Thiosocius teredinicola: one gene and its partner. The protein of the gene in region 1 interacts with the protein of each later gene in a pairwise test. Links are inferred from orthologs where the notes say so. Each region holds a gene or a part of one and is shown on either strand. Other genes may lie near its edges.

The links.
Region 2: the proteins of B1781_RS19965 (region 1) and minC interact in binary tests that used the Escherichia coli proteins (3 or more experiments, as listed by UniProt). The link is inferred for Thiosocius teredinicola from one-to-one orthologs.

Annotation. Positions count from the first base shown.
Region 1 is NZ_CP019936.1:4,225,980-4,232,748, forward strand. Bases 2,043-5,041 are described here. They hold B1781_RS19965 (carboxysome peptide A), read left to right. Parts: upstream 2,043-3,402; coding sequence 3,403-3,681; downstream 3,682-5,041. Other genes in these bases: B1781_RS19960 (carboxysome shell carbonic anhydrase), read left to right, coding at 2,043-3,403; B1781_RS19970 (carboxysome peptide B), read left to right, coding at 3,662-3,931; B1781_RS19975 (BMC domain-containing protein), read left to right, coding at 3,980-4,273; B1781_RS19980 (BMC domain-containing protein), read left to right, coding at 4,313-4,630; B1781_RS19985 (ferritin-like domain-containing protein), read left to right, coding at 4,653-5,041. Outside these bases: B1781_RS19955 (CsoS2 family carboxysome shell protein), read left to right, coding at 1-1,785; more of B1781_RS19960, read left to right, coding at 2,000-2,042; more of B1781_RS19985, read left to right, coding at 5,042-5,129; B1781_RS19990 (4a-hydroxytetrahydrobiopterin dehydratase), read left to right, coding at 5,155-5,412; ParA family partition ATPase, read left to right, coding at 5,425-6,048; B1781_RS20000 (hypothetical protein), read left to right, coding at 6,050-6,253; B1781_RS20005 (LysR family transcriptional regulator), read left to right, coding at 6,378-6,769. UniProt on the Escherichia coli protein: Probably forms vertices in the bacterial microcompartment (BMC) dedicated to ethanolamine degradation. It may be involved in transporting positively charged molecules into and out of the BMC.
Region 2 is NZ_CP019936.1:730,360-737,045, forward strand. Bases 2,307-5,222 are described here. They hold minC (septum site-determining protein MinC), read left to right. Parts: upstream 2,307-3,364; coding sequence 3,365-4,081; downstream 4,082-5,222. Other genes in these bases: B1781_RS03480 (hypothetical protein), read left to right, coding at 2,307-2,624; B1781_RS03485 (hypothetical protein), read left to right, coding at 2,680-3,222; minD (septum site-determining protein MinD), read left to right, coding at 4,139-4,948; minE (cell division topological specificity factor MinE), read left to right, coding at 4,950-5,198. In the rest of the region: B1781_RS03475 (putative bifunctional diguanylate cyclase/phosphodiesterase), read left to right, coding at 1-1,753; more of B1781_RS03480, read left to right, coding at 2,043-2,306; B1781_RS03505 (PEP-CTERM sorting domain-containing protein), read right to left, coding at 5,287-6,192; XrtA/PEP-CTERM system TPR-repeat protein PrsT, read right to left, coding at 6,439-6,686. UniProt on the Escherichia coli protein: Cell division inhibitor that blocks the formation of polar Z ring septums. Rapidly oscillates between the poles of the cell to destabilize FtsZ filaments that have formed before they mature into polar Z rings. Prevents FtsZ polymerization.

The DNA of each region.
Region 1 (6,769 bases):
GCCCAATCGACGCGTGGCAAGGCCGGCCTGAGCAACGGCGGCATGTCCGAGGCACAGACCGCGCGTGCGGCCAACCCGCAGCTGTCGGGTCGTGAACTCGCCCAAGCCCTGCGTGAGCAACGCAGCAAACGTGGCAGCAGTGGTCAGAAGAAAACTGCGCCTACGGGACGTCGGCGCAAACCGCAGACCAACGGCCAAGGCGCAGCCCAAGACGCGCCGTGGAAAGTCGGTGCCAGTGAAACGACCCAGGGTCAGACCGTCACCGGCACCATGGTCGGTCGCGATAAGACCGTCACCGGCAACGAGGCCAGCACCTGTCGCGACGTGACCGGCACCGAATACCTCGGAGCCGACATCTTCCGCGAGTTCTGCCAGACCGATCCTGCCAAGACACCGCAGCGCGGCTCGCGTACCTCCACGTCACGCGGCAATGCCGTGACCGGCAACGAAGTCGGCCGCAGCAGCAAAGTCACCGGCAACGAGCCCGGCACCTGCAAGCGCGTGACCGGTTCGGAGTATGTCAGTGCGCAACAGGACGAAGCCTTCTGCGGCACCAAGCCTGCGCCGGCGGCCAACCGCGTAACCGGTAGCGAGACCCGCAAGGGCAAATCGGTCACCGGCAACAACGTCGGTCGCAGCGGCAAGGTCACCGGTGATGAGTCCGGCGCACAGCGCGAACTCACCGGCACCCAGTACACCAATACGACGCAACCGATGGAAGGTCGCGGCGCACCGGCAAAAGTCGGACAAAGCAAAACGCTGCGTGGCGGCACCGTCAGCGGCACGCTGGTCGGTCGGCGCGAGCGTATGACCGGCGACGAAGCCGGTAGCTGCCGCAACGTGACCGGCGACGATTACATCGGCCAGGAACAGTTCACCAGCTTCTGCAAGACCAAGCCGGAGCCGAAAGACCGCAAGGTCGGTGTCTCGGGCACCGGCGGTGGCGAAGAAGTCACCGGCAGCATGACCGGCCGCTCGCAGCGGGTTACCGGCAATGAGCCCGGCACCTGCAAAGCGGTTACCGGCACGCCCTATACCGGTAATGAGCAATACGCGACCTATTGCGAGCCGAAAGAAAATTTCGATGCCCGTAAACGCATGGACCCAAGCAAGCGCAGCTTCGGCAAGCCGATGACCGGCCAGCAACCGTCAGTCGGAGGCAGCATGACCGGCGACAGCAAAGGTGCCTGCGAAACCGTCAGCGGCACGCCCTATGTCGGTGCCGACCAGGCCGCCCTCGCCTGCCCGGCGGTTGCCGCAGAACCCGGCAGCCCTGACTTTCCGCAACCGCTCGAAGGCGCCCCTTGGGAAGACTTCAGCGTGCAGTCGCCGTCGCATGCGGCGCAACACGCGGCCCATGCCAGCCATGTAACCGGCTCGCAGTATGAGCAAGGCCAGATCACCGGCCCGTTCGGTAAAGCCGGCGGCAAGGTCACCGGCACCGAAGAGGCGCGGTTCGGCAAAGGCCCACGCGAACCTCAACCGGTCGCAGCCACAGCCACCGAGATCGACGGCCGGATCAAGTCGCGCATCACCGGCGAAGGCCAGGATGCCGGCCCGAAGATCACCGGCGACGACTGGGATCGCGGCGACCGGGTGACAGGTACCGAGGGTGCTTCAGCATCATTACGCAACACTACGCGTCGCGGTACACCGATGAGCGCAATGGGTGCGCGCGCCGCCGAACCGGCAGAAGCTCCGCAGCCGGTCAGCAAGGTAACCGGTAGCAGCGGCAATACCGCACAGGGCTCGCTGGTGACCTACTCCGGCGGTGCTCGCGGCTAAGGCCGGCATCGATTGAACTGATACAGCAACGCAACACGAACTGACGACAACCGACATGCTTCGCTCAACCCGACAATCCGGTCGACTTCGTACCCGCCAGGGCACGCGGTCAACGCAGCCTGCACCGCTGCGCCGCCCCGGCGCGGTCGAGCAGTTGGCCGTCGGTAGTCGCACGCGTGGACCGTCAGGCCGCAGCCCTGCGCGAGCCGGTACTGTGTCTCACCCGCTGTGCCGCAGCGAAGAGAATCAGCGTCTGTTCGGCTATGAGCGCGACGTGAAAGCGGCGTTCGACAATATCGTGCCGACGCTGAAGCAGATCTCCGCCCTGCAGCACGAGGCTGACTTCGAACAGCAGGCGCAGAAGATTGCCCGCGCTCAGCTTGGCTTTGAACTGCCGCAAGAGATCCTTGCGGATGCCTGGGTCACACAGCTGGACATGCGTCGTCTGTTCGCCTGGTGCGTGTTCTCGACCTATCGCCACTTCTGCGACGACTACTATCGGAATGATCCGCTGGCCGTCGATGCCGGTCGTGGCGCCGATGACTTCGATAGCTTCCTGCAGGCCTGCGGTTTCCATACGCTCGATGTCTCGCCATGTGCCGACGGTCGCCTTGCGCACCTCGTGCGTTATGTACTGCGTCTGCCGCAACAGTCGGTACGCCGCAAGTCGTATGCGGGTGCCCTGTTCGATATCGAGGACAGCATTCAGAAGTGGACCGAGGTCGAGCTGGGTCGCTTCCGCGAAGGTCAGCCGAACACGGCCGATGCACCGACACGCTACTTGAAAGCGGTGACGTATCACTACAGTTCAGTCGACCCGGAACACCAGGGTTGTGCCGCGCACGGCTCGGACACCGCCAAGGCCGCACAGGCCGGACGCGAGCGTCTGTATGCCTTCCGCGAAGCGATCGAAAACAGTTTCTGTTGCGGCGCCTCGATCGATCTATTGTTGATCGGTCTGGACACCGACACCGACGCGATCCGCGTCCACGTACCTGACGCAGAGGGCGCCATCGACCTCGACACCGCGGTCGATGCGTTGTCCCTGTTCGACGCGACCGCCCGGTCGAGCGCGTCTGAAGCCACGCATGCGATTGCCGATGCGATCCGCGCCTGTACGCCGGATGTTCAGCCCGGTATGGCGCAGCTCGTCGAGCGCCTGATCGAAAACAATCTGTCGCAGATCGCCTATGTGCGCAGCAACCATGGTGATCACTACGCCGACATCGGCCACGCCGAACGCTTCATCGGTGCCGGCGTCGGCTTCGAAGAGATCCAGCTGCGCAACCTGATGTACTTCGCGTATCTCAATACCGTTGAGGAAGCGACCGCCGATCTGGATGTCGGTATCAAGATCTTTACCGGCCTGAACGTGGCGCACGGTCTACCGGTTCCCGTCATCGTTCGATTCGATCACCACGGTCAGGTGCCAGGTTCGCGTGAACGCGCCGAACAGCACTGTGCGCGTGTTTCCGAAGCACTGCAGGCGCGCTTCGACAGCCTTGCCGAACAGGGTCTGCTGCATGTGCTGCAGGTGACGCGCGACTGTGACGCGGCGGGTTCGATCGACTTGCTGGCGTGTTCAGTCAATGCACATAAGCAGGCAGGAGGTCACTGATGAAGATCTGCCAGGTCGAACGTCCGCTGGTTGCGACCAACCGTATCGCCGAGATGGAACACAAACACCTGCAGGTGGTACGCGATGGCAGCTCGTCGCAGGTCGCGGTCGACGCGGTCGGCGCCAAACCGGGAGACTGGGTGATCTGCGTCGGCAGCTCGGCGGCGCGCGAAGCAGCCGGCAGCAAGGGTTATCCGAGCGACCTGACGATTGTCGGGATCATCGACAAGTGGCCCCCGGAAGGTATGGAGGCCGCCGATGCAGATCCTGCAGGTTGAAGGTTCGCTGGTGTGCACCTCGCGTATCGAAGGATTAAAGCACTCGGTGTTTCGCGTCGTACGCGATGCCAGCGGCAAGCGCCAGGCGGCCACCGATCCGGTCGGCGCCAAACCGGGCGACTGGGTGTTTCTGGCGAGCGGATCGGCCGCGCGTTTTGCGGCCGGCGATTTCGAGATCCTCACCGATCTCACCATCTGCGGGGTAATCGACCAATGGCCGCCGCACGATGCAACTGACCAAGGTCGATGAACAACACAGGTTTCAACATTCGCCCTGATGGGGCTACAGGAGACAACGATGGCAACTGAAAACTACGGCATCGCACTAGGCATGATCGAGACGCGTGGCTTGGTGCCCGCCATCGAAGCGGCAGACGCCATGACCAAGGCCGCAGAGGTGCGGCTGATCGGACGTGAATACGTCGGCGGCGGCTATGTCACGGTGCTGGTCCGTGGCGAAACCGGCGCCGTCAACGCAGCAGTGCGTGCCGGTGCCGACGCCTGCGAACGCGTCGGCGATGGTCTGGTCGCGGCGCACATCATCGCGCGTCCGCACCGCGAAGTTGAGCCGGTACTCGGCAACAACAAGTAACCCCAATAACAGACAGCTACTTCTAAACGGAGAAAGACAATGGCAAGTGAAAACTACGGTATCGCCCTGGGTATGATTGAAACGCGTGGCCTGGTGCCCGCCATCGAAGCGGCAGACGCCATGACCAAGGCCGCCGAGGTGCGACTGATCGGTCGTGAGTTCGTCGGCGGCGGTTACGTCACCGTGCTGGTTCGCGGCGAGACCGGCGCGGTCAACGCAGCCGTGCGTGCCGGTGCAGACGCCTGTGAGCGCGTCGGCGACGGCCTGGTAGCCGCACACATCATCGCGCGTCCGCACCGCGAGGTTGAGCCCGTGTTGCCGACCGGTGGTGCTTCCGACTCGAAGGCTGCGGCGTAACGCAGCCTGGGTGAACTGACCGATGTTGACCGCACGGGCAGACGACAGGGTACTGGGTTACCTGGGCAGAGCGCTCAGCCTGGAACTCTCGGCAGTGCAGATGTACAGCACCCAGGCGCGACTTGTCGCGTCCTGGGGACTGGCCGATGCCGCCGCCCGTCTGCGCAACGAGTCGGAAGAGGAACTGCAACACGTGAACCGCATCATCGAGCGCATGCTTGCAACCGGTGTGGCTCCTAGCGCCTCTCAGCTCCGCCCGGTTCGCCTGGCCCGCGACCTGTCGTCGCTGCTGCAGATCAATCAGCAATTCGAGAGCGAATTGATCGAGCTGTATCGCAACGCTGTAAATCATTGTGCGCGTGTTGGAGACCACGATCATCGAACGTTTTTCGAGGCATTGCACGAAGACGAACGCTCGCACCACCAGGAGTTGTTGGGCTGGCAGGCCAGCCTGCAACCGGCGACGGCCGCCGCGAATGGACGACGCAGCTACCGTTGACACCCGTTATCGCAGGAGACAAACCATGGCAACTGAATGGCAAGAACGCAACCGACCCAATCGCCTTGAGAAGCGCTACGAATTCGCCAACTACGATGCATTGCGCGATTTTCTAGATGCCGCGGCCGATCTGTCCGAGCGCGAGAACTACTACCCCGACATGGGTTTCGGCCGTGACTACGTGAACATCACGATTCATGCGGACGACACCGACAAGTCGATCCTCCCGGCACAACGTGAGTTTGCCGGAGCACTCGACCAATTGCGCGGGGCCGCGGCCTGACCGGCATCCGTCATGACCATCATCGCGCTGGCAGGCAACAAGGGTGGATCGGGCAAGACCACCCTGGCTATCAACCTGGCCAGCGCGCTGGCGCGGCGTGGCAGCGTGGTGTTGCTGGATGCAGATCCCCAGGGTTCGTGCGTTCACTGGTATACCGCTTGCGACGGCAATGGCCCGTTTGCAGTGTTTGCAGCGGCTGACGACCTCGATGCAATGCTCGATGCCAATAGAAACGGCAATGACTTCCTGCTGATCGACTGCCCACCGGCAGTGAACTCACCGCAGACCCTGACCGCTCTCTCGGTGGCCGACCAGGTGTTGATACCGGTGATGCCCTCACCCCTGGATATCTGGGCGGGCCTGCATGTCGAGCCGGTATTGCACCAGGCAAGAGAGAACAACCCCGCCCTCGAGGCGCTGCTGGTCATCAACCAGTTGGAACCACGCACCAAGCTGTCGAAGCTGGCGCGCCAGGCCCTGAATGAGCTGGGGCTGCCGACCGCCACGACCGCGCTGCGGCGACGCGTTGCCTATCGACGGGCGATGCTGGAGGGGCGAAGCGTATTGGACATAGGCTCACGCGGCGCTGAAGCGGCCAGCGAGATCGAACAACTGACCGAAGAACTGGTGAGATGACATGACCGGCAAAGACAAGACCGAGGACCAGCTGCTTTCGAGCATTCGCAAGAACAAGCCCAGCGCGACCGAGCCGACAGCACAAAAAACCACGAAAAAAGTAACGCCGCGCAAGAAGACCGTGTCGCGCGCCAAGCCCAAGCCGAGCGCGCAAGCCGCGAGCGGCGGCAATTACCAATCCGGGCGGCGCGTCTGGCCCGACTGAGGGCCGATTGCGAATCCCTGAAGATCACAGGTTTGCCCGCCGTCTTTCAGATAGGAAGATGTGAGGCACGACGAGAACACGTAATTCAGTGGGGACGAAGCAAAGCCCCTCGGGAGTTAGGAGCATGCCCTACAGCGAGCCCGGTTACACGCCACCCGCGGCAATACCGGAATTTCTGATACGCCACACCACGCTGCGCCAGTTGCAGATATTCGAGGCGATCGTGCGGCTAGGCAGCTTCACGCGCGCCGCTGAGGAACTGTTTCTGACCCAACCCACGGTATCGATGCAGACCAAGAAGCTGTCCGACGCCATGGGACTCCCGCTGTTCGAGCAGATCGGGCGCAATGTTCGGCCTACCGAGGCCGGCATGGAACTGTACGAATCCTGCCGCAAGATCTTCGAGAACCTGGCCAACCTCGAGATGAAGATGTCCGATCTCAAAGGCATCCGACGCGGTCGACTGCGCCTCGGCGTTATCACCACGGCCAAGTACTTTGCCCCCGAGATCCTCGG
Region 2 (6,686 bases), 3.5 Mb from region 1 along the record:
TCGCGCCATTGTCTACGCCATTGAGCGGCAGCGCGCCGAGCGCGATCTCATCAAGGTCAAAGAGCGCTATGCCTTGGCGGTCGAGGGAGCCAACGATTGCATCTGGGATTGGGATGCGGTCAGTGGGCAGGCCTACTTTTCGCCACGCTGGAACGAGCTCGTCGGCCTCGAGAATGAGACGACGGTCGGCGATCTCGACGACTGGTTCAAACGCGTCCACCCAAAAGATATCGCTGAACTCAAAGGTTTGATGATCCCGCCGGTCAGCGGCGACCGCAATCACTTCGAACACGAGCACCGCTTGCGGCATGAGAATGGCGACTACATCTGGGTCTATGCGCGCGGTGTGGTATTGACCGACGGCGGGGATTCGGCGGTGCGTATGGCCGGTTCCATCAGCAGTATCACCAAGCGCAAGCAGACCGAGCGGCAGCTGATGCACCGTGCGCTGCACGATGCGCTGACGGGGCTGCCCAACCGCGTGTTGTTCATCGACCGCCTGATGCAGGCGCTGCGCCGCTACAAGCGCAACCCTGCGTTGCAGTTTGCGGTGCTGTATTTCGACCTCGATGGCTTCAAGATCGTCAATGACAGCCTCGGCCATTCGGCGGGCGACAGTCTCCTGGTGTCGATAGCCCGTCGTCTGAAGAGCGTTATCAGGCCGGGCGACACGGTGGCACGTATGGGCGGCGACGAGTTTGCCGTGCTGGTGGCCGATATTGAAGACGAGCAGGACATTGCCCAGGTTTCCGAGCGGATTCACCATCTGTTCGAGCGTGAGTTTTCGGTCGCCGGTCGCGGTATGTATTCGAGCGCGAGCATCGGTATTGCCGTGATAACCGAACAATACAATTCGCCGGAAGAACTGCTGCGCGACGCCGATCTCGCGATGTACCGGGCAAAACGCTCCGACACCGAAGGCACCGTGATCTTCGACCAGACCATGCACCAGGCTGCCGTATCCCGCCTCAATCTCGAGACCGATCTGCGGCGGGCCTTGGCGCAGGGTGAATTCGCCGTTTTCTACCAGCCGATCGTTACCCTTGCCGAGCGCCGAATCGTGGCGTTCGAAGCCCTGCTGCGCTGGCGGCACCCCACCAAGGGTGTGCTCTCACCGTCGAGTTTTCTCGCCGTTGTCGAAGACAGCGGCATGCTGTCGGCGCTGAGCTGGTGGGTGCTTGAGGAGGCCTGCCGTCAGGCGCATTCCTGGCGCAACCTATTTCCCGATGGTGAGACGCTGGGGGTCAGTGTGAACGTATCGGCCAATATGTTCCGCGAGGTTCAGTCCGTACAGCGGGTTAAAGACATCGTGCGGCAGTCGGGTATCCGGCCCAAAGACCTCTCGCTGGAGATCACCGAGCGCGATTGCATGGATCATGGTGATGCGATCAAGGTGGCACTGCGCTCGCTGCGCGAACACGGCATCAAACTGCACATGGATGATTTCGGTACCGGCTATTCATCGCTGTCGTATCTGCAGCGTTGTACCTATGATTCGTTGAAGATCGATAGGTCGTTCGTGCAGACGATACACAGCGAAACGCACAGCGTATCGGTGGTGAAGACGATCGTCGGGCTCGGTCGCATGTTGAACATGAATGTGGTCGCCGAAGGCGTCGAATCACAGGATCAGCTCGATACCCTGCTGTCGCTCGATTGCCCGGAGGCGCAAGGGTACTGGTTTTCCGAGCCGGTACCGCCCACCCAGATCGGGCGCCTCATCCGCGAGGCCTGGTGTCTGCCGCAGCTATGACGCTGATCGCGTACGGCGCGAATCGCGGACGCGCACTGCCGGTTTACTTAAACAATGTTGGGACAGGCCCACGGCGAATGTGCCAGAATCCATAAATCACATCTGTCCGATGTCTTTACATCGGATGGCAGCGTGTCATATCGGCAAGGCGTAGCCCGGTTGCCAAGCAGTTGACGGAGCCGAGGATCTGTTGGTTGGTTGAGCGGACGGATTTGAACCTCACACCATGTAACAACGAGCCGCCGGCCTGCCGGTTTCGACGTTTCAGTTTGTGGGATACGATTGATCGATGGCCGACGACCAGAAAGAGCCGAGAACAAGCAACGACGACGTCATTCTGCAGCAGCAGTACCTGAGGGCGCTGAGTTCCTTCGAAGGTATCGTTCTGAGCCAGATCGACGTCAAGAACAAACTCGGCGACCGGCTCAACTACAGCATCCGGGCCGGCCTGATCATTCTGTTTCTTATTGCATTTTCCATCCTGATCCTGCTGCTTACGTTGAGCTCGCAGATCACGCGTATCTCAGACGTCGTCGGAGAAATGAATAACCATTTCACTGCGGTATCCGACCGTATGGACGACATTACCAAGGACTTGATCTCGATGGAGCAGCAGGTCGCCAACCTGAAAGAGATACAGGAAAACACCGCAGTGCTCGAAGTCGAATTCAAGGCGATTGCGGTCAGTACCGGCAATATTGAGGACAGCGTATTGACCATCGCCCAGGCGATGGGCGGCACCCGGCTCAACGTCGAGAACATCGCCTTCACGATGAATGCGATGAATCACGAAGTGCAGGTTATGAGTGCCGAGATGCACCGCATGGCGAAACCGGCCCGAACACTGAACAAGATGTTCCCGTTCCCATGACAGCCGTGCGCCGACCAGAAGGACGGCGCAAACACCTTACAGCGAGGATGCGAGAATGAGTGTCGATCCACGTGCGCCGATCGTTCAGGTCATGGCCCGTCTTGGGCGCGAGACGCAGTTGCATCTTGACGAGCGTCATCGTCACTTCAAGATCACCGACAAGGTGATCCTCGTCATTTCGATCCTGCTGGCCGTGTTGGCCTTCGTCAACGTGTACTACGTAACGGTGCTGTATCAGGACATGAACGGCATCGTCAGCAACATGGATTCGATGTACAAAAACCTGTCGCGCGTCGACAAGGACATGGAACTGATCGCCGACCGTGTGAATCGCTTCGACGATCACATTCAGCATATGTCGCCGATCACGACGAACATGGCGCAGATCACCTCTATCATGCCGCGCCTGCGTGAGAGTATGCAGGCGATGGATGCCGAAATGGCGGCCATCGACGCCGATATGCTGCACGTGACCTCGGCAATGGCAGGCATCGGCGAGCAGATGAATCACATCACCGGGGGCATGGCCGTGATGCGCCAGAATGTCCATCAGATCTCCGGCCCGATGGGTGCGATCAATCCGATTCTGCCGAATTGACGCCGAAATCCGGCGATGCACCGGATGGCCCGATTCGAGCGGGATAATTTGTGAAGCAAACGCTACCTGGCAGGGCGATTTCGGATAGACTCTGAGCCCGAAATCAACAAACAAGCCGATTGCCGGAGAGTAGTGACCAGGCATGTCCGAGGTGTCTCCACGTACCGATCAAGCGCCCGCTGCTTTCGATATGAAAGCGGGCCAATACACGCTGCCGACCCTGGTATTGCGTGATCTTGACGTGAACGCGCTCGACGCGTTTCTCGCCCGGCAAGTCGCCCGCTTGCCGTCGTTTTTTGAGCAGGCGCCGGTCGCAATCGACATCTCTGCCCTGCCGGACACCGACCTGCTCACCGATTTCCCGATGATCGTCGGTATGTTGCGTGGACACGGCATGATCCCGGTGGGTATCCGCGGTGCGTCGCCGGAACAGCGTGAACAGGCCGTTGCGTTGGAAATGGCTATCATCCCGGCGGGTCGCAAAGCGACAGTCAATCGCCCGCAGCCGGTGCGTAGCGCCGCAAAGCCGGCCGTGCCGACCTTGATCGTCGACAAGCCGGTGCGCTCGGGCCAGCGAATCTTCGCCGACAATGGCGACCTGGTGCTGCTGGCCGGCGTCAGTTCGGGGGCGGAGGTGATGGCGGAGGGCCATATCCATGCCTATGGGCCGCTGCGCGGCAGGGCGTTGGCGGGCGTGTCCGGCAATACCGAAGCGCGCATATTCTGTCGCAGCCTCGGTGCCGATCTGGTTTCGATCGCCGGTCGTTATCGGGTCAGCGAGAACCTTGAGAATCGTTATCTAGGACGGGCCGTGCAGATTTCCCTTGTGGAAGATGCGCTGAAATTCGAGCTGCTGTGAAGCGTGGCCCGTCCTCACACCATCTAGCGTGGACCAGGCGTCCATAGGAGCGATCAGTTGCCTCGAATCATCGTCGTAACCTCCGGTAAGGGAGGAGTGGGCAAGACCACGACCAGTGCGGCATTCGCAATGGGTCTGGCCGAGCGCGGTTTCAAGACCGTGGTCATCGATTTCGACGTAGGTCTGCGCAACCTGGATCTGATCATGGGTTGCGAGCGCCGCGTGGTTTACGACTTCGTTAATGTGATTCAGGGCGACGCCAACGTCGGGCAGGCGCTGATCAAAGACAAGCGCAATCCCAACCTGTTCATCCTGCCCGCATCGCAGACGCGCGACAAAGAGGCGTTGTCGATAGAGGGCGTGGGGAAAGTGCTCGAGGACTTGAGCCGCGAGTTCGATTACATCGTGTGCGATTCGCCGGCCGGAATCGAGAAGGGCGCGACGCTGGCGATGTACTACGCCGATGACGCGATCGTGGTCACCAACCCGGAAGTGTCGTCGGTGCGCGACTCGGACCGCATGATCGGCATCCTGTCGAGCAAGTCGCGGCGCGCCGAGCAGAATCTCGAGGGGATACGCGAGTTCCTGCTGGTTACCCGCTATTCGCCGGAGCGCGTTCAGCGCGGTGAAATGCTGTCGCTGGAAGATGTCCAGGAGATCCTGTCGCTCGACCTGATCGGTGTGATCCCGGAATCGATGTCGGTGCTGAACGCATCCAACGCGGGCGTCCCTGTGATCATGGATCGTGAGAGCAGTGCGGGCCAGGCTTATGGCGATATGGTGTCACGGTACCTGGGTGACGACCTGCCGCACCGTTTCCTGAATGTCGAGAAAAAAGGCCTTCTGGGCCGCTTGTTCGGGGGCTGATATGGCGTTACTCGATTTCTTTCGACAGCGGAAGGCCAGCGGTTCGGCGGCGATCGCCAAAGAGCGGCTGCAGATCCTGGTCGCGCACGACCGCCGCGGTGGCGGCCCGTCGTATCTGCCCCAGTTGCAGAAAGATTTGCTCAAGGTGATCCGCAAGTATGTTGCGGTCGACAACGATGCCGTCTCGGTCAATGTGGAACACGATCAGGGTCACGAGATACTCGAACTGAACATCGTGTTGCCTGACTGAAGGCGTTTTCGGCGCGCCTTTCGCGTCGTTTTTTCAGACACAAAAAAGCCCGGCCAAGCCGGGCTTTTTTTGCGCTGAGCGACTTGCGTCAGCTCGCTTTGCGGCCCCAGCGACGGCGGGTCGCAAGTGCGCCGATGCCGAGCAGTGCCAGGGTGCCGGGAACCGGTACACCCGGATCGCCACCGCCTTCGCTCGGCTCACAGTGTGCCGGGTCGCAGCTGACCGTCAGGCCGCTGATGCGGAAGGCGTCGTTGTTGTGTTTCTTATTCGCGCCGGCGATCAAAACGAAGTAACGCGATGCTACCGGGCTGTTGATCGACACCGTGCGGTCGCTGGAGTCGCCATAGTTCTGGGTGATCAGGGTCCAGTCGCCATTACCCGCCCAGGTGTCGTAGTCCGGAATCTGGCCAGGACCGGCGAGGTTGTTGATCTCAAGTTCGGCGCCGCTGTAGGCCCACAGCTCGAAATCGGTGTCGGCGCCATTGTAGGCCTTTAGCAGGCTGATCTCTTCAACCGATACCACGCACGATTCGAAGTCGAACAGTACGGCGTCACGCAGGTACTGCGACTGCCCGCTGTTCTTGATGTTGTCGATCTTGCTGCCCCAGTGGGTGCTTTCGCCCGGCGAGTGAACGCCGATGCCGTAGCGAGGGACGGTTCCATCGGTCGTGTACGAGGTCGCACCGTCACCGATTTGGCCGCTGTAACCGAGCGTGTTGCCGTTGTTGTCCTTGTGGCGGCCGACAGTGAAGCCCTGCAACACCAAGCTATAAGAACCACCGGCGGTCGAGGTGCCGGTATAGGTCAGGGGATCGCCATTGACGTTGCTGCCGCTGGTGAAATCCCAGGTCACGACGCATTCGGGGGTGGGGTCGCCACCGCCGTTGTTGCCTCCGCCACAGTGGTTACCACCACCTTTGTGGGAGAACGTGGCCAAAGCAGTGCTGGAAGCGCCGGCCAGAATGGCGAGCGCTGCGAATTTTAGAATATTCATTTCCCGGCCTGTGATCGTTGAAACAGTGAGTTGTTTGGGTTCTTTGTTATTTCGCTAGCAGAAAATATGCCTAGATCGTTGTTATCTTTACGCCTTTAAATCATTAGTTGCGAACTATATCGCAAAAACAACGATTTACCGCAGCAGCCCAATTGGGAAGAAAATTCGTTAGCCCGTGGGCCGCGTGGTGGACCAAGCAGGAATTTCCCAGATGTAAAGAAACTCGACAGCACTGCGCCGTGCCGGTCACTTCGTCGCTTGCAGTGCGTTCAGTCGTGCCTCTGCCTCGGCGCGCTCGGGAAAATCATCCGACATCCGCAAGGCGTTCTCGTATTCGCGCCTGGCAGCCGACGCGTTGCCGTATTCCTGCAACGCCACGGCGAGGTGGTAGCGAATGGTGGGGGAGCGGCCATTGCGTGCCAACGCGTCCCGCAGGTGGGCAAGGCCACGTTCGAGTTCGCCCAGTTGGGTCAGGGTCCAGCCCAGTGTGTCGA